DNA from 2 places in the Burkholderia sola genome. Region 2 is predicted to be linked to the other one. Evidence: riboswitches for the same ligand, from Rfam matches in the RefSeq annotation. Region 2 holds a riboswitch; the other holds the start of a gene.
What was found. Region 2 has a riboswitch for thiamine pyrophosphate ahead of thiC (phosphomethylpyrimidine synthase ThiC). Riboswitches for the same ligand answer to the same signal wherever they lie in the genome.
Positions count from the first base shown of each region.

Region 1: linked by a shared signal. The riboswitch ahead of KR541_RS01740 (FAD-dependent oxidoreductase) and the one ahead of thiC (phosphomethylpyrimidine synthase ThiC) in region 2 are both predicted to bind thiamine pyrophosphate.

Region 1 covers NZ_FR989675.1:367,065-378,771, reverse strand. Annotated here, with positions in the region: gene KR541_RS01760 (ABC transporter ATP-binding protein) at 1-249, opposite strand, end outside; gene thiE (thiamine phosphate synthase) at 334-1,458, opposite strand; gene KR541_RS01750 (thiazole synthase) at 1,455-2,270, opposite strand; gene thiS (sulfur carrier protein ThiS) at 2,309-2,506, opposite strand; gene KR541_RS01740 (FAD-dependent oxidoreductase) at 2,539-3,675, opposite strand; TPP riboswitch at 3,901-4,024, opposite strand; gene KR541_RS01735 (ABC transporter ATP-binding protein/permease) at 4,295-6,064, shown strand; gene KR541_RS01730 (SDR family NAD(P)-dependent oxidoreductase) at 6,061-6,837, shown strand; gene KR541_RS01725 (MFS transporter) at 6,968-8,230, shown strand; gene KR541_RS01720 (D-amino acid dehydrogenase) at 8,256-9,539, shown strand; gene thpR (RNA 2',3'-cyclic phosphodiesterase) at 9,618-10,187, opposite strand; gene KR541_RS36900 (hypothetical protein) at 10,184-10,318, opposite strand; gene KR541_RS01710 (glutamate synthase subunit beta) at 10,488-11,707, opposite strand, start outside.
Region 2 covers NZ_FR989675.1:1,222,148-1,233,854, reverse strand. Annotated here, with positions in the region: gene KR541_RS05745 (molybdopterin-dependent oxidoreductase) at 1-737, opposite strand, end outside; gene KR541_RS05740 (cytochrome b/b6 domain-containing protein) at 765-1,400, opposite strand; gene KR541_RS05735 (pentapeptide MXKDX repeat protein) at 1,477-1,731, opposite strand; TPP riboswitch at 2,002-2,118, shown strand; gene thiC (phosphomethylpyrimidine synthase ThiC) at 2,243-4,174, shown strand; gene KR541_RS05725 (glycine zipper 2TM domain-containing protein) at 4,407-4,619, shown strand; gene KR541_RS05720 (hypothetical protein) at 4,839-5,093, shown strand; gene KR541_RS05715 (DMT family transporter) at 5,246-6,172, shown strand; gene KR541_RS05710 (sensor domain-containing phosphodiesterase) at 6,670-7,950, shown strand; gene arfB (alternative ribosome rescue aminoacyl-tRNA hydrolase ArfB) at 8,006-8,410, opposite strand; gene KR541_RS05700 (AAA family ATPase) at 8,407-10,734, opposite strand; gene recB (exodeoxyribonuclease V subunit beta) at 10,731-11,707, opposite strand, start outside.

The DNA.
Region 1 (11,707 bases), 860 kb from region 2:
CGCATACAGGCCGTCGCGCGTTTGCGCGCCGACGTCGGCGCCGTCGAACAGCACCTGGCCGCGGTTCGCGCGCACGAGGCCGCCGATCAGGCGCAGCACGGTGGTCTTGCCGCAACCCGAGCCGCCCATGACCGCGACGACCTGCCCGCGCCCGAAGCGCAGGTTCAGGTTGGACAGGACGAGGCGGTCGCCGTAGCCGAAGTCGACGTCGCGAAGTTCCAGCAGGGTCTCGGTAGGAGTGGGGCTCACGGAGCTGACAGTCCTTTTACGCAGAACGCCGAATTATAGGGCCTGCATTGGAATGATGTCGTGACGCCGTTCCGGGCCCTGCGGTCAATGATTGTCAAATTGTCGGGCAAAGCACTGCTGCAGCGCAACAAGCGCCGTCCGATAGTCGTCCGCGCCCGTGACCGCGCTGACCACCGCGACGCTGCCGACGCCCGTCGCCAGCACGGCCGGCAGCGTGTCGAGCCCGACCCCGCCGATCGCAACGAGCGGCGCGCTCGCGCCGGCGAAGCGCGCGTAGCGGGCAATCCGGGCGAGGCCCTGCGGCGGCGCGGCGACGGCCTTGGTGGCGGTCGCGTACACGGGGCCGAGCGCGAGATAGCTCGGCCGCTCGTGCAGCGCCCGCAACATCTCGTAATAACCGTGGCTCGACAGTCCGAGCCGCAGGCCCGCGCGCGCGATCGCTGCCAGATCGGCCGTTTCGAGGTCCTCCTGGCCGAGATGCACGCCGTATGCGCCTTCTTCTGCAGCGATTTGCCAGTGATCGTTGATGAACACGCGCGCATCGGGATAGCGGCGCCCGGCCGCGACCGCGCGCGCGATTTCCCGGCGTAGCGCGTCCGGCGTCGCGTCCTTCACGCGCAGTTGCACGGTTCGCGCGCCGCCGTCGAGCACGCGCTCGACCCATTCGGCGCTCGGCACGACCGGATAGAGGCCGAGCCGCGCGGGACACGGCGCAAATGCTGGTTCCGGCGCAGGCGGCAGCCCGGCGACGCGCGGGAATTGCGCGGCATCGACCGGCCATGCATCGGCGGCGCCCGTCTCGTCGCCGTCGCGCCACGCCAGCGCGAGCACCAGCGCGTCGACCGGCGCGAAGCCGCAATCGAGGAAAGCGGCGAGCGCCGCGATCCAGTCGTCCGCGAGCGGATGCGCGGCGTCGAGCGCGTAGCGCACGCCGGCCGCATGCAGCACGGCGCCCTGCTCGTCGAATTCGATCGCCACCGCGTCCGGCGACGCAGGCCGCGACACGGCCGACACGCGCGCCTGCGCGGCACGATCGCCGGCCGACACGATCAGCACGTCGCCATCGGCGGGCACGTCAGGCGCCGCCACGCAGAGCCGCCACGGCGCCGCGCCGTCCGGCCAGTCGCCGAGCCGCGCGCGAATCCGCTCGGCCGCTTCGGCCAGCTCGTCGGCCGGCGGCCAGAACGCATCGGCGAAACGCGCGCTCATGCGCCGCCCCCATCCTGGTGCCAGAACGGCATCCCGACGACCGGCGTGCTCGCGTGCGCGGTGTCGCGCGCATCCATCGGGCCGGCGAGATACGCGGCGCGGCCGGCCTCGACGCCCTGCGCGAACGCGCGCGCCATGATCTCCGGATGCGTGGCCTGCGACACGGCCGTGTTCAGCAGCACGCCGTCGAAGCCCCATTCCATCACCTGGCACGCGTGCGACGGCACGCCGAGCCCGGCGTCGACGATCAGCGGCACGTCCGGCAGCCGTTCGCGCAGCACGCGCAGCCCGTACGGATTCACGACGCCCTTGCCGGTGCCGATCGGCGCGCCCCACGGCATCAGCGCCTCGCAGCCGACGTCGAGCAGGCGCCGGCCGATCACGAGATCCTCGGTGCAGTACGGCAGCACCTTGAAGCCGTCCTTGACCAGTTGCGCGGCGGCCTCGATCAGCCCGACCGGGTCGGGCTGCAGCGTGTAGTCGTCGCCGATCAGTTCGAGCTTGATCCAGTCGGTATCGAATACCTCGCGCGCCATGTGCGCGGTCGTCACCGCTTCGGCGACGGTCTGACAGCCGGCCGTATTCGGCAGCAGCGGCACCGCGTGGCGCTTGAGCAGGTCGAAGAAGCCGGCTTCGGCGGTGCCGCCCGTCATCTGGCGGCGCAGCGCGACCGTCACCATCCCGGGACGCGACGCGGCGATCGAATCGGACAGCGACTGCAGCGACGGATAGCGCGACGTGCCGAGCAGCACGCGGCTGGCAAAGGTGACGCCGTACAGCGTCAATGCGTCGGCGGAGGAGTGGGACGTCATGTCGTTTTCCTGAAAGAGCGGGGACGAACCGGCGGCGCTCAGCCGCCCGCGACGGGGTGCACGACGTCGAGCTTGTCGCCCGCCGCGAGCGCGCGCGCCGCATGCTGCGTGCGCGCGACGAAGTTGCCGTTCAGCGCCACCGCGTACGGCGGACGCGCGCCGTACGCGGCCAGCGCGTCGGCCACGGTCGCGCCGTCGGGCAACGTCAGGGTCTGTTGATTGATCTGGATATCCATGAGGCTCGGTCGGATTCGGTCGGCGGCGCGCGTCAGGCCGGCTGGCGCGCGTCGTTGCGGTGATGAAGCAGCGTCGGCCAACGGGCGGCGTCGCGCCACGCGGCAAACGCGTCGGCGTCGCCGAGCTTGCCGCCGAGCGCGGCCTGCGCGAACGCGACGGCCGCGTGCGCGACTTCCGGCGCGATCATGAAGCCGTGCCGGTACAGGCCGTTGACGGCGAGCGTCGACGCGCCGTCCCAGATCACCGCCGGGCGATGATCGGGCAGCGTCGGCCGGCACTGCGCGTTGAGTTCGAGGATGCGCGCCTCGCCGAACGCCGGATGCACGGAGAACGCCGCGCTCAGCAGTTCGAGCGCGGAGCGCACGCTGACGGGCGACATGTCCTCGCCCTCCACCTCGGTCGCGCCGATCACATAGAGATCGTCCTGCTTCGGCGCGACGTACAGCGGGTAGCGCGGATGCAGCAGCCGCACGGGCCGGGTGAGCCCGATGCCGGGCGCGTGCACGCGCGCGACTTCGCCGCGGATGCCGCGCAGCGCCGGCAGCGCGGGTTTCGCGCCGAGCCCGCGGCAATCGATCGTGAAATGCGCGGCGGGCAGGTTCGCGTCGTCGACCGGCGTGTGCCAGTGCAGCGCGACGCCGCGTTCGGCGAGGCCCGCCGCGAGCGCGCGCAGCGCCTGGCGATTGTCGAGCTGGCCTTCGCGCGGCAGCAGCAGCCCGCGCGCGAAGCGGCCCGCGAGCGCGGGTTCGGCCGCGTCGACCTGCGCACCGGCCAGCGTCACGAAGCCGCCGTCGAACAAGTCGGCCGGCGCATTCGCGCGCACGCGCCGCTCGAACAACGGCGCCTCCGCGCGGTCCGCGTGATGCCAGACGACGAGCGTGCCGTGCTGCTGGAAGAAGACGGGTTCGGGCAGTTCCGCGAGCCACTGCGGCCAGCGCGCGAGCGACGCGGCGCCGAGCTCGGTGATCAGCAGCTCCGCGCTGGCGGCTTCCGCGAGCGGCGCGAGCATCGCGGCCGCGACCCACGCGGCCGACTGCTCGCCGTCCGGGCCGCCGCGCTCGTAGAGCGCGACGCGATGCCCGTTGCCGGCAAGGCGCCACGCGATCAGGCGGCCGACGAGACCGCCGCCGAGCACCGCGAAATCGGGCCGTGCATCGCGGACGTTCATCGCGCGCCCTCCGCGCGGTCACGCGCGACGAACGCCGACGCGCGCGCGCCGTTGCATGCGAACGCATGCGATATCGGGCCGGGGACCCTGCAAAAGACTGAAGATTGTGCGGCCATCATTCCTTCCGTAACGCGCAATGCGCGTACCCAAAAGGACGAAACCGGCAGCAAAGGCCGGCCGGGCGGGACTCGGGCGCTGACCATGTGGGATGGCGGCCAGCGCGGCCCGGCGGGATCAGAAACTTCCCTCGCCGGTATTACCCGGATCGGGTGCGAAGGGTCTTTCTCAGCCTCGCCGCGCTGCCCGGAACATCCGCCGGCCGCGCCACGAAGCACCCCTGTTTCGTCGTCGGCCATTAGACCATAAAAGCGGAAAGCGCCGCAAACTGTCCCCCTTGCGGCAATTTCGCCGGCGTGTCGCGCCGCTCTGGCACAATGCCCGCAGGCCGGCCGCGCGAGCGGCCGGTTGCCGCGTCACCGCCGGTTTTTAAGTGCCGTTTAAGACGCACGGGCGACCATCCGGACGCCCGCCGTCAGTCGGCGCCGCGCCCCGGCATGCCGTATCGCGGCGCGCGCCCGGTTTCGCCCGGCCCGCGCGCCGGCTCATCATCAGGAAGCACATGACCCAATCGATCGATCCCGTCCGCTCCGCCTCCGACGCGCCGCAGGACGAGCGCCCGGTATCCGCATGGAGCCTCATCAAGCCCTACTGGGTATCGTCCGAATGGAAAATCGCGTGGGGCCTGCTGGTCACGATCATCGCGATCAACCTCTGCGTGGTCTGGATCAACGTCCGGCTGAACAAATGGAACGCGCAGTTCTACAACGCGCTGCAGTCGAAGGACGTCCACGACTTCCCGAACCTGCTGATGCAGTTCTCCGCGCTCGCCTTTGCATTCATCATCCTCGCCGTGTACGGCCGCTACCTGCGGCAAATGCTCGGCTTCCGCTGGCGCCAGTGGCTCACCGACCGCTTCCTCGGCCAGTGGCTCGGCGATCGCGCGTTCTACCGGATCGAGCGTGACCGCCTCGCGGACAACCCCGACCAGCGGATCACCGACGACCTCCAGTCGTTCGCGACCACGACGCTCGCGCTGTCGCTCGACCTGCTGTCGACGGTCGTCACGCTCGTGTCGTTCATCACGATCCTGTGGTCGCTCGCCGGCGCGCTGACGTTCACGCTCGGCGCGACGCCGATCGCGATTCCCGGCTACATGGTGTGGGCGGCCGCGCTGTACGCGGTGGTCGGCTCGCTGATCATCCAGAAGGTCGGCCATCCGCTCGTGTCGATCAACTACCAGCAGCAGCGCGTCGAGGCCGATTTCCGCTTCGGGCTGATCCGCGTGCGCGAGAACGCCGAGCAGATCGCGTTCTACGACGGCGAGAAGACCGAGACCGGCAACGCGCAGACCCTCTTCATGCGCATCCGCGACAACTGGTGGCGCGTGATGAAGTACACGAAGCGGCTCACGTTCGTGCTGAGCTTCTACGGACAGATCGCGATCATCTTCCCGCTCGTCGTGGCCGCGCCGCGCTACTTTGCCGGTGCGTTCTCGTTCGGCGTGCTGATGCAGATCTCGTCCGCGTTCGGCACCGTCAGCGATTCGTTCTCGTGGTTCATCAACAGCTACTCGACCCTCGTCGAATGGCGCGCCACCGTCAACCGTCTGCGCGAATTCAAGCGCGTGATGGGCACGTCGCACCTGAAGGAAAGTCTGTCGCCCGCGACCGAGCACGGCGGCATCAACCTGCATTACGTCGACGCAGCGAAACTGTCCACGTCGTCGCTGAAGCTCGCGCTGCCGAACGGCAACGCGCTGGCGAACATCGGCGACGTCACGATCGAGCCCGGTTCGCGCTGGCTCGTGATCGGCAAGTCGGGTTCCGGCAAGAGCACGTTCATGCGCGCGCTCGCGGGCCTGTGGCCGTTCGGCGACGGCGCGATCGACGCGCCGGTCGGCGCGCGGATGATGTTCGTGCCGCAAACCAGCTATTTGCCGATCGGCACGCTGAAGGCCGCGCTCACCTATCCGGCGACGCCCGACGCGTTCAGCGACGAAGCGTGCCGCGATGCGCTGCGCGCGTGCCGCCTCGGGGATTACGTCGAGCGCCTCGACGAAACCGCGCACTGGACCCGCGTGCTGTCGCCGGGCGAACAGCAGCGCCTGGCCGGCGCGCGCGTGCTGCTGCACAAGCCCGACTTCCTGTTCCTCGACGAAGCGACCAGCGCGCTCGATGCCGACAACGAAGCGCGCCTCTATCACCTGTTCGCCGAACGGCTGCCGAAGGCCGCGATCGTCAGCATCGCGCACCGCGAATCGCTGGCCGCGTTCCATATCGGCACGATCAACGTCGAGCGCGTGAACGACGACGACAAGGTCGCTGCGTGAGCCCACGCGCCGCGCACCTCGTGCGGATTGCGCTGATCACCGGCGCAGGTGCGGGGATCGGCGCGGCGCTCGCGCGGCGGCTCGCGGCACCCGGCGTCGCGCTGGCGCTGCATGCGCGCGGCGCGGACGATGCGGCACGCGCACGGCTCGCCGACGTCGCACAAGCGTGCACGGCGGCCGGCGCGGAATGCCTGACGCTGACCGGCGATCTCGGCGAGCCGGGTATTGCCGCGACGCTCGTCGATGCCGTCGCCACCCGCTTCGGCCGGCTCGACCAGCTCGTCGCAAACGCCGGCTTCGCCGCGCGGCAATCCTTTTTCGATCTGTCCGCGGATGCGCTCGCGTCCGCGTTCGCGGTGATGCCTGGTGCGTTCTCCGCGCTCGCGGGCCGCGCGCGGCCGCTGCTCGAAGCGTCGGCCGCCCCGCGGATCGTCGCGGTCAGTTCGTTCGTCGCACACCGCTACCGCGCCGATGCGCCGTTCGCGGCGACCGCCGCCGCGAAGGCCGCGCTGGAATCGCTGGTGCGTAGCGCAGCCGCCGAATTCGCCGCGCCCGGCATCACCGTCAACGCGGTCGCACCGGGCTTCACGCGCAAGGACCACGGGCCGAGCGCCGGCAACGCCGCCGCGTGGGCGCAGGCCGAACAGGCGACGCCGCTCGGCCGCATCGCCGAACCCGACGACGTCGCCGCGCTGATCGCGTTCCTGCTGTCGGATGCGGCGCGGCAGATCACCGGCCAGGTCATCCACGTCGACGGCGGCCTGACGCTCTGACGCGTCTTTCCTCCTCCCCGCTTTCCCGCACGACCCTGCATCCGCCTTTTTGGCGCGCCGGAACGCGCCCGTAAAATAACCGCGACGCGACGCGGCAACGCGGGACGAGACAAGAGAGAGGGCGGCAAGCATGCAGGCATTCCAGTGGTTCAACGCATTGTCGACGCGCGAGCGCCGGACGCTGTACGCCGGATTCGGCGGCTATGCGGTCGATGCGTTCGACTTCATGATCTATTCGTTCCTGATTCCGACGCTGATCGCCAGCTGGGGCATGACGAAGAGCGAGGCCGGGATGATCGCGACCAGTTCGCTGATCTCGTCGGCGATCGGCGGCTGGGTCGCCGGCATCCTCGCCGACCGCTACGGCCGCGTGCGCGTGCTGCAGTGGACGATCGCGACGTTCGCGCTGTTCACGTGCCTGTCCGGCTTCACGCATTCGTTCTGGCAGCTCCTCGCCACGCGCACGCTGCAGGGTTTCGGCTTCGGCGGCGAATGGTCGGTCGTGACGATCATGATGGCCGAGACGATCCGCTCGCCCGAGCATCGCGCGAAGGCCGTCGGCACCGTGCAGAGCAGCTGGTCGTTCGGCTGGGGCGCGGCCGCGATCCTTTACTGGGCGTTCTTCGCACTGCTGCCCGAGCAGGTCGCGTGGCGCGCGTGCTTCTGGATCGGCATCGTGCCCGCGCTGTGGATCCTGTACATCCGCCGCAACGTCAGCGATCCCGACATCTACACGGCCACGCGCCGCGCGCGCGACGAAGGCCGTGTGTCGGGCCACTTCCTCGAAATCTTCTCGCCGCCGCACCTGCGCGCGACGCTGTTCGGCAGCGCGCTGTGCACCGGCATGCTCGGCGGCTACTACGCGATCACGACGTGGCTGCCCACCTATCTCAAAACCGTGCGTCACCTGTCGGTGTTCAACACGAGCGGCTATCTGGTCGTGCTGATCGTCGGCTCGTTCGTCGGCTACGTGGCCGGCGCGATCCTGTCCGACCGGCTCGGCCGCCGCGCGTCGTTCATCCTGTTCGCGATCGGGTCTTTCTCGCTCGGCATGGCGTACACGATGCTGCCGATCACCGATACCGCGATGCTGCTGCTCGGCTTTCCGCTCGGCATCGTCGTGCAAGGCATCTTCGCGGGCGTCGGCGCGTATCTGTCGGAGCTGTATCCGGGCGCGATCCGCGGCTCGGGCCAGGGCTTCTGCTACAACCTCGGCCGCGGGCTCGGCTCGTTCTTCCCGATCCTCGTCGGCGCGCTGTCGCAATCGATGTCGCTCGTGAAGGCGATCGGCCTCGTCGCGGGCGGCGGCTACCTGCTCGTGATCGTCGCGGCGCTCGTGCTGCCGGAAACGCGCGGCAAGTCGCTCGCCGACGATCCGGCCGTCGCGTCGTGAGCCACCGTTTCATCCCGGACACCGCATGCACGTGATCGTTCTCGGCGCCGGCGTGATCGGCGTCACCACCGCCTGGCACCTGCGCGAAGCAGGCTGCGACGTCACCGTGATCGAACGCGAGGCCGACGTCGCGCAAGCGACCAGCCTCGGCAACGCGGGCGTGATCGCACCCGGCTACGTGACGCCGTGGGCCGCGCCCGGGATGCCCGGCAAGATCCTCAAGTACCTGTTCAAGCCCGCGTCGCCGCTGATCTTCCGGCCGACGCTCGATGCCGCCCAGTGGCGCTGGATCGCGCGCTGGCTGCGCGAATGCGAGTTCGAGCGGTTCCGCGTGAACAAGCAGCGGATGCAGCGCATCGCGTATTACAGCCGCGCGTGCCTGCATGCGTTTCGCGAGCGCTATCCATTCGACTACGGCGCGAGCCGCGGTTACCTGCAACTGCTGCGCGGCGCGTTCGACGTCCAGATGGCGCAGCCCGCGCTGAAGGTGCTGCGCGATGCCGGCATCGCGTTTCGCGAACTGGACGCGGCCGGCTGCACCGCGATCGAGCCGGGCCTGCGCTGGGCCAGGCAGGCCCCCGTCGGCGGCATTTACCTGCCCGACGACGAAGCCGGCGACTGCGCGCGCTTCACCCGCGAACTGCGGACGCTGTGCGAGGCGAACGGCGTGACGTTCCGGTTCCGCACCGGCATTCGAGCGCTTGATGTCGCGGGCGGCAAGGTGCGCGGCGTGCGGGTCGACTCGCTCGAAGCAGGCGCGGCCGGTCAGCGCGATGCGCTGCTCGCTGCGGACGCGATCGTCGTCGCGCTCGGCGTCGACAGCGCCGGCCTGCTGCGACCGCACGGCATCGACGTGCCGCTGTATCCGGTGAAGGGCTACTCGGCCACGCTCGCGGTCGTCGACGACGAAAAGGCGCCGTGCGCCGCGCTGATGGACGAATCGCTGAAGACCGCGATCACGCGCTTCGGCCCGGCGCTGCGCGTCGCGGGCACCGCGGAGCTCGGCAACCGCCGCGCGACGCTGCGGCAGCAGGCGCTCGACACGCTGATGAAGGTGCTCGACGACTGGTTCCCGCATGCGGCCGACCGCGCGTCGGCGCGCTTCTGGGTCGGCCGCCGGCCGATGACGCCCGACGGGCCGCCGCTGCTCGGCGCGAGCGGGATCGAGGGTCTCTGGCTCAACGTCGGCCACGGCTCGACAGGCTGGGCAATGTCGATGGGGTCGGGAAAGGTGGTCGCGGATCTCGTCACCGGGCGCGTACCGGAGATCGATCTGGCCGGGCTGACGCTCGCGCGTTACGACCGGTAGTGCAGCCGGCGGGTCATGCCGTCGAAGCGATGCGCGGTCGCGACCGGCGGCATGGCGCGCGGTCGTCAGCGCGTGTCGCTACCGCGGCGGCGTCCGGCATTCGGCCGGGGCGATCGGCGCCGACATGATCGGCCGATGCGACACGCCCTCCTGCGACAGCCGGCTTTCGAACAACGTCAGCGCTTCGACGCGCACCTCGACAGGCCGCCCCGGCGCGCCGCCGTGCGCGGGCTGGCCGACCGCATCGTGCGGCAGGCGCGCGAGCGTCACGTGCGGCCGGAACGGCCGCCGGTCGGCCGGCACGCCGAGTTCCTGCATCAGCGCCGCCAGCCCCGCATTCAGCGCGACGCAAGCGGCATCGGAAGCGAGCTCCGCAACGATCAGCCGCGCGCGCGGCAGGCTCGGCCACCACGCGATCCGCTCGACCGGCAACGACGGCAGCGCATGCGCGGCGGCGAGCGCGGGCAGGTACGCGGCCAGCGCGTCGCACCGCTCCCGCTCGATTGCGCCGATGAACGCGAGCGTCATGTGCAGTTGCGCGGGCAGTGTGCGCCGCGCGCCACGGGTGACCGGCAACGCGTGCAGCGCGTCGCGCGATGCCGCATCGGGCATCAGCGCGACGAACGCACGGAGCCGGTCGCCGTTCATGACTCGCGCACCACCACGCGCACTTCGGCCACCGCATCGATCGACGCCGGACGCCGCGGCAGCGCGATCGGCGCGTCGCTCCACAACACGCCGTTGACGGCGTCGATCAGCCGATGCGCGAATGTTTCCATCCAGAGCCCCCGTAAATGAAATCCCCGATGTGATCAGATTAGGCGACATTAGGCGACGCTCGACGGAAATGACGGGGGCTGCGCCAGCACGCAGCCGCGCCGAGCATAAAAAAACCGGGCGCCCTCTCGGACGCCCGGCGTTCATCGAAACCCGCTCGCGCGATTCAGCTCAGCGCGGCAGTTCCGAATGCCCCATCAGGTATGCATCGACCGAGCGCGCGCACTGGCGGCCTTCGCGGATCGCCCACACCACGAGCGACTGGCCGCGACGCATGTCGCCTGCCGCGAACACCTTGTCGACCGACGTGTAGTATGAACGATCGCCTTCGGTCGCCGCGCGCGCATTGCCGCGCGCGTCCTTCGCGACGCCGAACGCGTCGAGCACCGGCGCGGCCGGTTGCGTGAAGCCCATCGCGAGCAGCACGAGATCGGCCTTCATCTCGAACTCGGAACCCGGCACTTCCTGCATCTTGCCGTCCTTCCACTCGACGCGCACCGCGATCAGCTTCTCGACCTTGCCGTTCTTGCCTTCGAGACGCTTCGTCGCGACCGCCCAGTCACGCTCGCAGCCTTCCTCGTGCGACGACGACGTGCGCAGCTTGATCGGCCAGTATGGCCACACGAGCGGCTTGTTTTCCTCTTCCGGCGGCTGCGGCAGCAGCTCGAACTGCGTGACCTGCTTCGCGCCGTGGCGATTCGACGTGCCGACGCAGTCCGAACCCGTATCGCCGCCACCGATCACGATCACGTGCTTGCCCTTCGCGAGCAGCTGGTCGACGAGCTTGTCGCCCGCGTTCACGCGGTTCTGCTGCGGCAGGAAGTCCATCGCGAAATGAACGCCCGCGAGCTCGCGGCCCGGCACCGGCAGGTCACGCGGCGTTTCCGAACCGCCGGCGATCACGACCGCGTCGAACTCTTCCTTCAGCGTGTCCGGCGAGATGGTTTCCTTCGCGAGGCTGCCGATCGACTCGGGCAGCGGCTCCTTGCCGATGAACACGCTGGTGCGGAACGTCACGCCTTCCGCTTCCATCTGGCGCATGCGGCGATCGATCAGCCACTTCTCGAGCTTGAAATCGGGAATCCCGTAACGCAGCAGGCCGCCGATACGGTCGTTCTTCTCGAACACCGTCACGTCGTGGCCCGCGCGCGCGAGCTGCTGCGCGGCGGCGAGGCCCGCGGGGCCCGAACCGACGACCGCGACCTTCTTGCCGGTCTTGTGCTCGGCCGGCAGCGGCTTCACCCAGCCTTCGCCCCAAGCCTTGTCGATGATCGCGTGCTCGATCGACTTGATGCCGACCGGGTCGTCGTTGATCCCAAGCGTGCACGCCGCCTCGCACGGCGCCGGGCAGATGCGGCCCGTGAACTCGGGGAAGTTGTTGGTCGAGTGCA
Region 2 (11,707 bases):
AACGTATCGGTCACGAAGATTTCCATGATGTGCTTCGGGTTCTTGTAGCCGAGCTTGGTCGGCATCCGCAGCTTCATCGGGAAACCGTATTCCGGCGGCAGACGATGGCCGTCGTACTCGAATGCGAGCAACGTCTGCGGATGCAGCGCGGTCGGCATGTCGATGCTCTCGTAGTAGTCGTCCCCACATTTGAAGCCGACGTATTTCGCGTGCGTATCGGCACCGGCGCGCGCCAGAAACGCGCCGAACGGCGTGCCGCCCCAGCGGCCGATCGCACTCCACCCTTCCACGCAGATGTGCCGCGTGATCTGTTCCGCGTGCGGCAGCGCATACAACTCGTCGAGCGTCCACACGCGCTTGCCGGTCACGCGGCCCGACAGCACCAGCCGGTACGTCGACGCGTCGACGTGCCGCACTTCGTCGATCCCGTAGTACGCGTTGAACGGAAACGGCCGCGTGATGTCGGCTTCGGTGTAGGTCGGCGCGAGCTGGTTCGGGTTGAACAGCCACGCCTGCACGCGATCGTTCATGCGCGACACTTTTTCGAGAAACGTGTTGACCGATGCGTCATCCTGCAGCGTGCAGCCGGTCAGCATCGCAAGGCCGCCGAGCGTCAGCACGCGCCGGTTGAAGAGCCGTCGCGACGGCATCTCGAGTTCGCGGCGCACGTCAAGCTCGAGCGACTTCCGGTCGAGCGTCCAGCGCGGCTCGCCGCGGGATTTTTCGGATTCCGACATGATGATTTCCTTCGCCCGCGAAGCGGGTCAGCGGCCGCGCAGCATCGCGAGCAGCGAGCGCGGCACCAGCAACGCCATCGCGACGTGAACGACGACGAATGCGACGAGCAGCGCCATCGCCCAGAAGTGAACGATGCGCGCGTTGTCGTAGCCGCCGAACAGCTCGCGCAGCAACGGGAATTGCACCGATTTCCAGATCGTGAGCCCGGACAGCACCAACAAGACGAGATCGACGATCGCGGTCAGGTACGCGGCACGCTGCACCGCGTTGTAGACGCTCAGGTCGTCGTGCGACAGCCGCCCGCCGAGCGCGGCGCGCACGTCGCGCCACACCGACGCGGGCGTCACGGGCAGCAGCTTGCGTGCGAAGCGCCCCGTCGCGATCGACATCGCGAGGTAGAACAGCCCGTTGCCGACCAGCAGCCACATCGCCGCGAAATGCCATTGCAGCGCGCCGCCGAGCCAGCCGCCGAGCGTGATGCCGTGCGCGAACGTGAACGACGGATAGATCGGCGACGCGTCGTAGATGCGCCAGCCGGACAGCGCCATCAGGATCGCCGCGAGCGCGTTGAGCCAGTGGCTCGCGCGCACCCACCGCGGATGGATCGTCGTCGGCGCGGGCGGCGGCACGCTCGCACGATCGGTGACAGGAACCGTTTGCATGATGATGACTCCCGGAATGAGGCGACGGGACGCGATGCGCGCCGATGACCGGCCGCCCGCGCCCCGCACGCATTCGTCAGTTCGACGGGCTCATGGCGTCCTTCTTCATCGCGTCGCCCTTCTTCATCGCGTCGTGGCCCATCGCATCCTTCTTCATCGCATGCTTCTTCATGCCGTCCTTCTTCATGCCGTCCTTCGCCATCGCGTCGTGGCCCATCGCGTCCTTCGACATCGACATGCCGTCCTTCGACATCGCATCGTTCTGCGCATGGGCGCCCGTTGCGATCGTGGCAAGTGCGGCGACGCAGGCGGCAAGGAATACGTTTTTCATGACATCTCTCCGATACATGGGTTTGGGAGCCGAATAGACGGAGGACGCCGCCGGAAATGACAGCGATGTCGAAAATTTTTTCGAAACGGGAAACAACGGACGGAAATGCTGCACTGCCCGCTCCTTCTGTTCCGGGCGCCACGGCGGATAGACGGCCGCGCCTGCTGCGGCGCACCGCGTCGGCGTCGGCGTCCGCGCCCCGCCCGCTGCCCGCCGACATCGGCTTCGGACCCGGTTGAAACCGCCGCCAAGCCGGTGTATCGTGTGCCCTTGCTAACGCGGGGGTCCTGCAATGCGTTCGGTCAAACAACCGGCATTGCGGGTGAGAAATACCCTTTGAACCTGATCTGGATAATGCCAGCGCAGGGAAGCGTACGGATTTCGCCGCCATCCTTCTGACGAAATCCGCCGCCTCACCAAGCCTCGTCTCCTGCTTAGCTCGAGCCCCACATTCGTCAAGGGCTCCGGGCAAGCGCCGACGCGCCTGCCCGGAGCCCGCACAGGAGATTGCATGAACGCCAATCCGAAGTTTCTGTCTGCCGACGCGCACGTCGACGCCGCTGCCGTCGCGCCGCTGCCCAATTCGCGAAAGGTTTATGTCACCGGCTCGCAGCCCGATATCCGCGTGCCGATGCGCGAGATCACGCAGGCCGACACGCCGACCGGCTTCGGCGGCGAGAAGAATCCGCCGATCTACGTGTACGACACGTCGGGCCCGTACACCGATCCGGACGCGAAGATCGACATCCGCGCGGGCCTGCCCGCACTGCGCCAGCGCTGGATCGAAGCACGCGGCGACACCGAGGTGCTCCCCGGCCTGTCGAGCCAGTACGGCCTCGAGCGCGCGGCCGATCCGGCCACGGCGGACCTGCGTTTCCCGGGCCTGCACCGCAACCCGCGCCGCGCGCAGCCCGGCAAGAACGTCACGCAAATGCACTACGCGCGCCAGGGCATCATCACGCCGGAAATGGAATACATCGCGATCCGCGAGAACCAGCGCCGCGCCGAATACATCGAGAGCCTGAAGTCGAGCGGCCCGAACGGCGCGAAGCTCGCCGCGATGATGGGCCGCCAGCACCCGGGCCAGGCGTTCGGCGCCGCGGCCTTCGGCGCGAACGCGCTGGCCGAGATCACGCCGGAATTCGTGCGCGACGAAATCGCACGCGGCCGCGCGATCATCCCCGCCAACATCAACCACCCGGAATCCGAGCCGATGATCATCGGCCGCAACTTCCTCGTGAAGATCAACGCGAATATCGGCAACTCGGCCGTCACGTCGTCGATCGGCGAGGAAGTCGACAAGATGACGTGGGCGATCCGCTGGGGCGGCGACACGGTGATGGACCTGTCGACCGGCAAGCACATCCATGAAACGCGCGAGTGGATCATCCGCAACAGCCCGGTGCCGATCGGCACGGTGCCGATCTACCAGGCGCTCGAAAAGGTCAACGGCAAGGCCGAGGACCTGACCTGGGAAATCTTCCGCGACACGCTGATCGAACAGGCCGAACAAGGCGTCGACTACTTCACGATCCACGCGGGCGTGCGCCTGCAGTACGTGCCGCTCACCGCGAACCGGATGACGGGCATCGTGTCGCGCGGCGGCTCGATCATGGCGAAGTGGTGCCTCGCGCATCACAAGGAAAGTTTCCTGTACGAACACTTCGAAGAGATCTGCGAGATCATGAAGGCGTACGACGTGAGCTTCTCGCTCGGCGACGGCCTGCGTCCCGGCTCGATCTACGACGCGAACGACGAAGCGCAGCTCGGCGAACTGAAGACGCTCGGCGAGCTCACGCAGATCGCGTGGAAGCACGACGTGCAGGTGATGATCGAAGGCCCCGGCCACGTGCCGATGCAGTTGATCAAGGAGAACATGGATCTCCAGCTCGACTGGTGCAAGGAAGCGCCGTTCTACACGCTCGGGCCGCTGACCACCGACATCGCGCCGGGTTACGACCACATCACGTCGGGCATCGGCGCCGCGATGATCGGCTGGTTCGGCACCGCGATGCTGTGCTACGTGACGCCGAAGGAACACCTCGGGCTGCCGAACAAGGACGACGTGAAGGAAGGGATCATCACGTACAAGCTCGCCGCGCACGCCGCCGACCTCGCCAAGGGTCACCCGGGCGCGCAGGTGCGCGACAACGCGCTGTCGAAGGCGCGCTTCGAGTTCCGCTGGGAAGACCAGTTCAACATCGGTCTCGATCCGGACAAGGCGCGCGAATTCCACGACGAAACGCTGCCGAAGGATTCGGCGAAGGTCGCACACTTCTGCTCGATGTGCGGCCCGCATTTCTGCTCGATGAAGATCACGCAGGACGTGCGCGAATTCGCGGCGCAGCAGGGCGTGTCGGAAACCGAGGCGCTGAAGAAAGGGATGGAGGTCAAGGCGGTCGAGTTCGTGAAGACGGGCGCCGAGATCTATCACCGTCAGTAAGCGCGCGCAGCGGGCCGCACCGGCCCCTCTGGCGATGCCTGAAGCCCGCTTTCGAGCGGGCTTTTTTGCGCATGCCGTGTGCCTGCCGGCGGACCCGAAACAATTGATTACGAAACCGCGGGAGCCTTAACAAGTCCTTACAGCAGCAGCGCGGGGCGGCGCGTAGATTGGGGACATGCGCGGCCGCCAGCCGGTCGTGCGCCTTCCGTTCACTACCACAAGGACAACGATCATGAACTCGATTCGGCGTTTTGGGGTATGCGCGCTCCTCGTCGCGACGGTGGCCAGCCTGTCGGCCTGCGATTCGATGTCGCGACGCCAGCGTGATACGGCAATCGGTGCGGGTGTCGGCGGCGTCGCCGGCGCGGCGATCGGCGGCAACGCGCTGTCGACGCTGGGCGGCGCGGCGGCCGGCGGCATCATCGGTAACCAGGTCGGCAAGTAACGAGTCCGACATCGGCCGGTTGGGCGTCGTCGCCCAGCCGCAGGCCGGCCGGTCCAACGGCGTTTCCGCGGTGCGGAAGCGCCGTTTTCGTATGTCCTGCCGGAACCGGCGCGGCCGCTGCGCCCGGAAATGATCGGTTACCGTTTTTCATGCCGTGTCATCGGTACTCGGCCTAAGCTACAAGCATCTGCCGATAGCCGGCTCCGCCGGAGACACATCATGAACAGGACCTTCGTCGCCGCGGCGCTTGCCTGCACGACGCTTGCCGGCTGCTATTACCCGTACGGCTATTATCCGGGCGGCTATTACACGGCGGCGCCGGTGCCGGTACAGCCCGCGCCCGTGTATGTCGAACCGGCCCCCGCCTACTACTATCCGGCGCCTGCGTATGCGCCGGCATGGGGCGGTTATTGGGGCCCGGCGCTGTCGCTCAATTTCGGCTTCGGCGGACGCGGCGGCTGGCGTCATCACTGATCCGACCGGCCGCGCCGCACGCGGTCGGCCGGCCGCCGCCCGGCGGCAAACCGGCGAAATTCCCGTTTCTTGTCGTTTCATCCGATCATGAAACGACGGTGCGGTCGCGCGGTGTAAGATTCCTCGCATCCCGTCCCCGCCCTCGCCGATCGATGTCGCCCAAGAACGCTTTCCTGCTGACCGTGCTAGCCGCCCTGTGGGGCGCATCCTTCCTGTTCATCCGGGTCGGCGTCGTCGATTTCGGCGTCGCGCCGCTGATGGCGCTGCGTGTGGGCATCGGCGCGCTGTTTCTCGCGGGCTTCGCGCTGACGCGCTTCAAACCCGCCGATCTCGGCGCCCGGCTGCGCCGTCATGCGTGGCCGCTGTTCGTCGTCGGCGCACTGAATTCGGGCATCCCGTTCTGCCTGTTCGCGTTCGCCGAACTGACGCTGTCGGCCGGGTTGACGTCGGTGATCAACGCGACGACGCCGCTGTGGGGCGCGCTCGTCGCTTACCTGTGGCTGAAGGACAAGCTGTCGCTGCCACGCGCGCTCGGCCTCGTGATCGGGTTTGCCGGCGTGCTCACGCTCGTGTGGAACCAGGTCGCGAACGCGCATGGCGACACGGGCGCCAGCGCGACCGTGCTCGCCGCGGCGGCCGCACTCGGCGCGACGCTGCTGTACGGCATCGCGGCCAACTATACGAAACGCAAGCTCAGCGGCGTCGATCCGCTCGTCAACGCAGCCGGCAGCATGATCGGCTCGACCGTGCTGCTGCTGCCGTTCGCGATCGCGACGTGGCCGGCCGCGCCGGTCGGCGTGCACGCATGGGGCGCGGTGCTCGCGCTCGGCGTCGCGTGCACCGGCATCGCGTATTTCATCTTCTTCTACCTGATCGCGCATGTGGGGCCCGCCCGCGCGATTACCGTCACGTTCGTGATTCCCGTGTTCGGGCTGCTGTGGGGCGCGCTGTTCCTCGGCGAACACGTGTCGGCCGTAATGATCGAAGGCTGCGTGATCGTGCTCGTCGGCACCGCGCTCGCCACCGGCGTGATCAAGCGGATTCCGGGCGTCCGACCGCGCGGCGGCGAGGCGACCTGACGATCGGCGCGCGGGGCGCGCACGGACCGCCGCCGGTCGCGCGGCGCTGCCGGTGGCGACGCGACGCGGGTTGGCCGATGCGCCACCGATCGCACCGCAGTGCGCGGGCATTCGTTTCATTCGTCTGACGGCGGCGGTTGGCCGCCGGAATTTCCCGTACCCGCCTGCGCATCGGGCGGCATCGACGCACGGTCATGCCGCCGCGCTGCCGGGATTGTCATCTCCGCCGTCACACGCTTCGTTTCGCGACGGTCATGCACCGGACGCATGCACGCGGCGCCAGTCGACGCACCGCTGCGCACGGGCGGAATCGCGGTGTACCGTTTGCGTCTGGAGTTACCCTGATACGCGCGCCGCGGCAATCCCGTTACACTCGGAAAACTTATCCGCAGAAGGCGTTTCGATGCCCCACGTTCTTTCGCGTCCGCCTGCGCATGCGGCTGCATCGGCGTGGCGGGGCGTCGGCGCCCCGCCGCCCGCTTCCGGGCACCGTTGACATGAAGCCCGCTCGCGACCTGTCGCTCGACGCCCTGCTCGAACGCCTCACGCCGACACCCCACGGCTGGCTCGCCACCTATCGCACCACGACACTGCGCAGCGTGTTCCAGCCCGTGCTGTCGATCACGCACAAGCGCGTCGTCGGCTACGAGGCGCTGCTGCGCGTCGTCGACGCGAACGGTGCGCTGGTGTCGCCCACCGCCCTGTTCGACAAGACGCGCGGCGACGCCGACGCGCTGCTGCTCGACCGGCTCGCGCGCTGCCTGCACACTGCCAACTTCGTCACGCAAGGCATCGGCGACGGCTGGCTGTTCCTGAACGTGACGCCCCGCGTGCTCGACACGGGCCTCGTGCAGCGCGAGTTCGTCGAGGCGCTGTGCCGGCATTTCGCACTGCCGCCGAACCGCATCGTGCTGGAAGTGATCGAACAGCCGGCGCGCGACGAAGCCGCGCTCGCCCGCACGATCGACATGATCCAGCATCGCGATTTCCTGATCGCGATCGACGATTTCGGCACCGGCTTCTCGAACTTCGACCGCGTGTGGCGGGCGCGGCCCGACATCGTGAAGCTCGACCGCTCGCTCGTCGAGCGTTCGACCGGCTCGGCCGACGATCGCCGCATCATGCATCACCTCGTGTCGATGCTGCACCAGGCCGGTGCGATGGTGCTGGCCGAAGGCGTCGAAAGCGACGACGCGCTGCAGGCGCTGATGGAAGCCGACATCGATTTCGTGCAGGGTTTCCAGTTCGGCCAGCCCGACGCATCGATCGCGCACGCGAGCGCGGCGGCGCCCGCGATGCTCGACGCCGCATGGCGGCGCTTCATCGCCCGCCGGCACACGCCGGTGGCCGCCGAGCAGCCGGGCTTCGACGCGATCGAACGGCTCGTGCTCAGTGGCGCGGCCGCGTTTTCGGCGAGCGGCAACCTGCAGGACGCCGCGCAACGCGTGTTCGCGGTGCCGGCCGCGCGTCGCGTGTTCGTGACGGACGAGACCGGCGAACAGTTCCTGCCGTCGATCGGCGCACCGCCCGACGACAGCCAGGCAAGCGTCACCCGTCTCGCCCCGCTATTCCCGGAGACCCACAGCAACTGGTCGCGCCGCCCGTATTTCCAGCGCGCGATCGCCGCCCCCGGCCGCGTCGCGCTGATGGGCCCGCACTTCTCGCTGACGGAAGGCCGCGACTGCTATACGGCCGCCGTCGCGATCCGCGCGCAGAGCCGGCTCGTCGTGTTCTGCGTCGACTTCGTGCTCGACAGCGCCGGAACCGTGATGCGGTAGCCGGCGCGCACGGCGGACGTTCGCTCGCCTGCGACAAGCACCGACCCTTCGTTCGTCAGTCGACCACCTTCCCGCGCCCCGACTTCACCACGCTGCGGCGCGACTTGTGCTCGAGCCGCCGCTCCTTCGACGCGCGCGTCGGCCGCGTCGCGACCCGGGCGCGCGGCGTGTACGCGACGCTGCCGATCAGCGCATCGAGACGAGCGAGCGCGGCCTCGCGATTCTTCTCCTGTGTCCGATATTCCTGCGACTTGATCACGACGATGCCGTCGCGCGTGATGCGCTGGTCGGACAGCGCGAGCAGCCGCTCCTTGAGGACCGGCGGCAGCGACGACGCGCGGATGTCGAAGCGCAGATGAATCGCGCTCGACACCTTGTTGACGTTCTGCCCGCCCGCGCCCTGCGCGCGCACGGCCGTCCATTCGACGTCGGCCGGATCGAGCGTGTAACGGATCATCATCGCGAAGCCTCCATGCGGCGCCGCGCGAGCGCCTCGTCGACGCGGGCAGCGAGCCCCGAATCGCGCTGCGTGCGCGTCGCGACCGCCTGCGCCAGCACGCGCCGCGGCCCGATCACCTGCACGCGCGTGCGCGCGCGCGTGACGGCCGTATAAACGAGCTCGCGCGTCAGCACCCGGCCGAACGACGCGGGCAGCACGAGCGCCGCTTCGTCGAATTCCGAGCCCTGCGACTTGTGCACCGTCAGCGCGAACGCCGTTTCGTGCGGCGGCAGCGCAGCCGGCGACACCGCGCGCGCGGAGCCGTCCGCGCGCCGGAACCACACGCGCAGCACGCCGTGCGCGTCGGGCAGCGCAATGCCGATGTCGCCGTTGAACAGCCCCAGCGCATAGTCGTTGCGCGTGACCATGATCGGCCGCCCGGTGAACCAGTGCGCGCCGACCGCGAGCGGCACGCGCGCCGCATGCCGCATGTGCGCGGCCACCAGCGCATTGACGTGTTCCGCGCCGCGCGAACCGCTGCGGGTCGCGCACAGGATCCGGAACCGGTTGAGCGCGTCGAACAGCGGCAGCGGATCGGGCGCCGGCGCGGCCAGCGCGTCGCGCAACGCGTCGAGGTAGGCGCCGAAGCGCCGTGCGAGCCGCTCGACCGTCGATGACGCCAGCGTGTCGCCCGCATCGTCGTGAAACGATGCGGCTGCCGATTCGTCGGCGGGCAGCGCATCGAGCGCCGCCTGCACGTCGCCGCGGCGGATCGCGAGCGACAGCCGCCCGATCGGCGAATCGAGCCCGAAGCGGTAATTGCGTTCGAGCCACACGACGCAGTCCGCGAGCGGCGCCGACGCCGGTGCGGGCGTGCCGGCGGACGCGGCAGCGGCTTCGCCGGTCAATGGCGATGCAGCCGCCATCGCCACTGCCGATGCAAGTGCCGCGTCGTCCGCGTCGAACGGCGGTAGCTCGACGGCGTCGAGCCATGCGAGGTCGTTGGCCTCGATCCAGGCCGGCGCATTGCTGTCTGGTGCGCCGGCATCGGCCGGTGCCGACTCGGTGGGCTGTGGCGGCGCGATGTCGGCCGTCGACGACACTTCGTCATCCTGCGGTTCGTCGTCGAAGAGCGACGCCTGTCGCGCATCGACTTTCGACGACCGAGGCGCCGATCTGCGTGAAACGGGAGCAGACGCCGATGGCGACGCCGGAGCACGTGCGGAAGCAGGAACCGGATGCGCGGCCGAAATCGCCGCCGCCGGCGCAGCTTCGTCCGGCATCGGCAACGCCGCGACGAACGCCGCCTCGTCGATACCCAGCGCGTGCGCGATGCGCGTGCGCGCCGCGGCGGTGAACGCCGGCCGCGCGCTCAGCTCCGCGAACACGGCGCCGGCCTCGACCGCGGCCAGTTGATCCTTGTCGCCCAGCAACACGAGCCGCGCGCCCGGCGCGAGCGCGTCGAGCAGATGCGCGGCGAGCGCGACGTCGATCATCGACGCCTCATCGACGACGATCAGATCGTACGGCAGAGGATTGTCGCGATGATGCCGGAAACCGGCCGCCCCGCCGCCGCCCAGCAGCCGATGCAGCGTGTACGACGTGTCGGGCAGGCGCGCCGCGAGCTCGGGCGGCAGATCGCCTGCGCGCGCGTGCAGCGCCTCCTGCATCCGCTGCGCGGCCTTGCCGGTCGGTGCGGCCAGCGCGATGCGCAGCCCCGGATGGGCGTCGAGCAGACAGGCCAGCACGCCGACGACGGTCGTCGTCTTGCCCGTGCCCGGCCCGCCGCTGACGATCGTCACGCGGCCCGTCAGCGCGACGATCGCCGCCACGCGCTGCCAGTCGACTTCGCCCGTAGCCGGCCCGAAGTAACGGGCGAGACTGTCGCGCAAGCGGTCGGGCGACAGGCCTTCGTCCGGCGCGGCGACACCGGCCTGCGCGACGAGCGCATCGGCGAGCCGCCGTTCGTAATCGAAATAGCGCGACAGGTACAGGTGATCGAGCCGATCGACGATCAGCGGCCGCTCGTCGCCGCGCGCGAGCGTGCCGAACGCGACCACGCCGCTCGCGGCGAGCGCGGCGCGCACTTCGTCGAGCGGTGCTTCGTAGCGCTGCGCGAGCGCGCCAAGCGCGACGCACACGTGGCCGCCGGCGGTCGCGCGGCTCGTCGCGAACGCGGCGCGCGCCGCCCAGCGCGCCGACGCGGACGGCGCACCGGCTCGCCGCGCGAGGTCGCCGATGCGGCGCGCAAAGCCCTCCGCGAGCGCGATGCCGAAATCGGCCGGCTCGGGCAGCCGCGCGACGAGGCCGCCGGTGAATTCGAGCATGTCGTCGGACGCGGTCATGCGCGGCCCCCTTCCATCATCCGGTCGAGTGCGTCGACGAGCGCACGGGCGGGCCGCCGCGCATGCACGCCGGCCGGCTCGCCGCCGCTGCGCCAGCCGGGCCGCACGCCGCGCACGAACAGGTACAGGTAGCCCGCGATGTGCGTGTCGTAGTCGTAATCGGGCAGCCGGCCGCGCAGGTAACGATGCAGCGCGACCGTATAGAGCAGCGCCTGAAGGTGATACGCGTGATCGGCCATCGCGACGTCGAGCGCGCGCGGGCCATAGGCATCCGGCGTCGTGCCGAGGTGGTTCGACTTCCAGTCGACGATCCAGAAACGGCCGTCGTGTTCGACGATCATGTCGATGAAACCCTTGATGAAACCGGCGAGCGTACCCGCCTCCAGTGCAACGTCCGGATAGCCGTGCGCGACCAGCAGCCGGCGCAGCGCCAGCAGGTCGAGCGACGGCGCCGGAAACAGGAAGCCCATTTCGTCGAGCCGCTTCGCCGGATCGAGATCGACGAGCCGCATGCCCGGCACGAGCTCGGTGTGCACGACGTCGTCGACCAACTGCACCATCATCGCCGGCAGGCGCGTCGCAAGCGCCGGCCCGGCCTCCACCGGCCGGTCGTGCAGCGCGCCGAGCGCGGCCTTGTGCCACGTTTCGGGCGCCGTGAACCGGCTGAGCTCGAACAGGCGGTGCAGGCATTCGCCGGCCGCCGCGCCGCGCGGGAACGCGAGGATGTCGTCGTCCGGCGGGTCGGCCGCGACCATATCGGCCAGCATCGGTTCGCCGTCCGGCGTCACCGCGGCCAGCGCATCGTGATCGGGCCGCAGTTCGTCGTCGGGCACGGCCGCGACGCCCGCCTCCTCGCGCGCCATCGACGCGGTCAGCGAGCTGAAGCTCGCCATTCGCCACGCATCGCGCAGCACGCGCGTCGCATGACGCGCCGCGAGCGTCTGCGACGCGTCGTGCCCGGCCGCGAGACGCT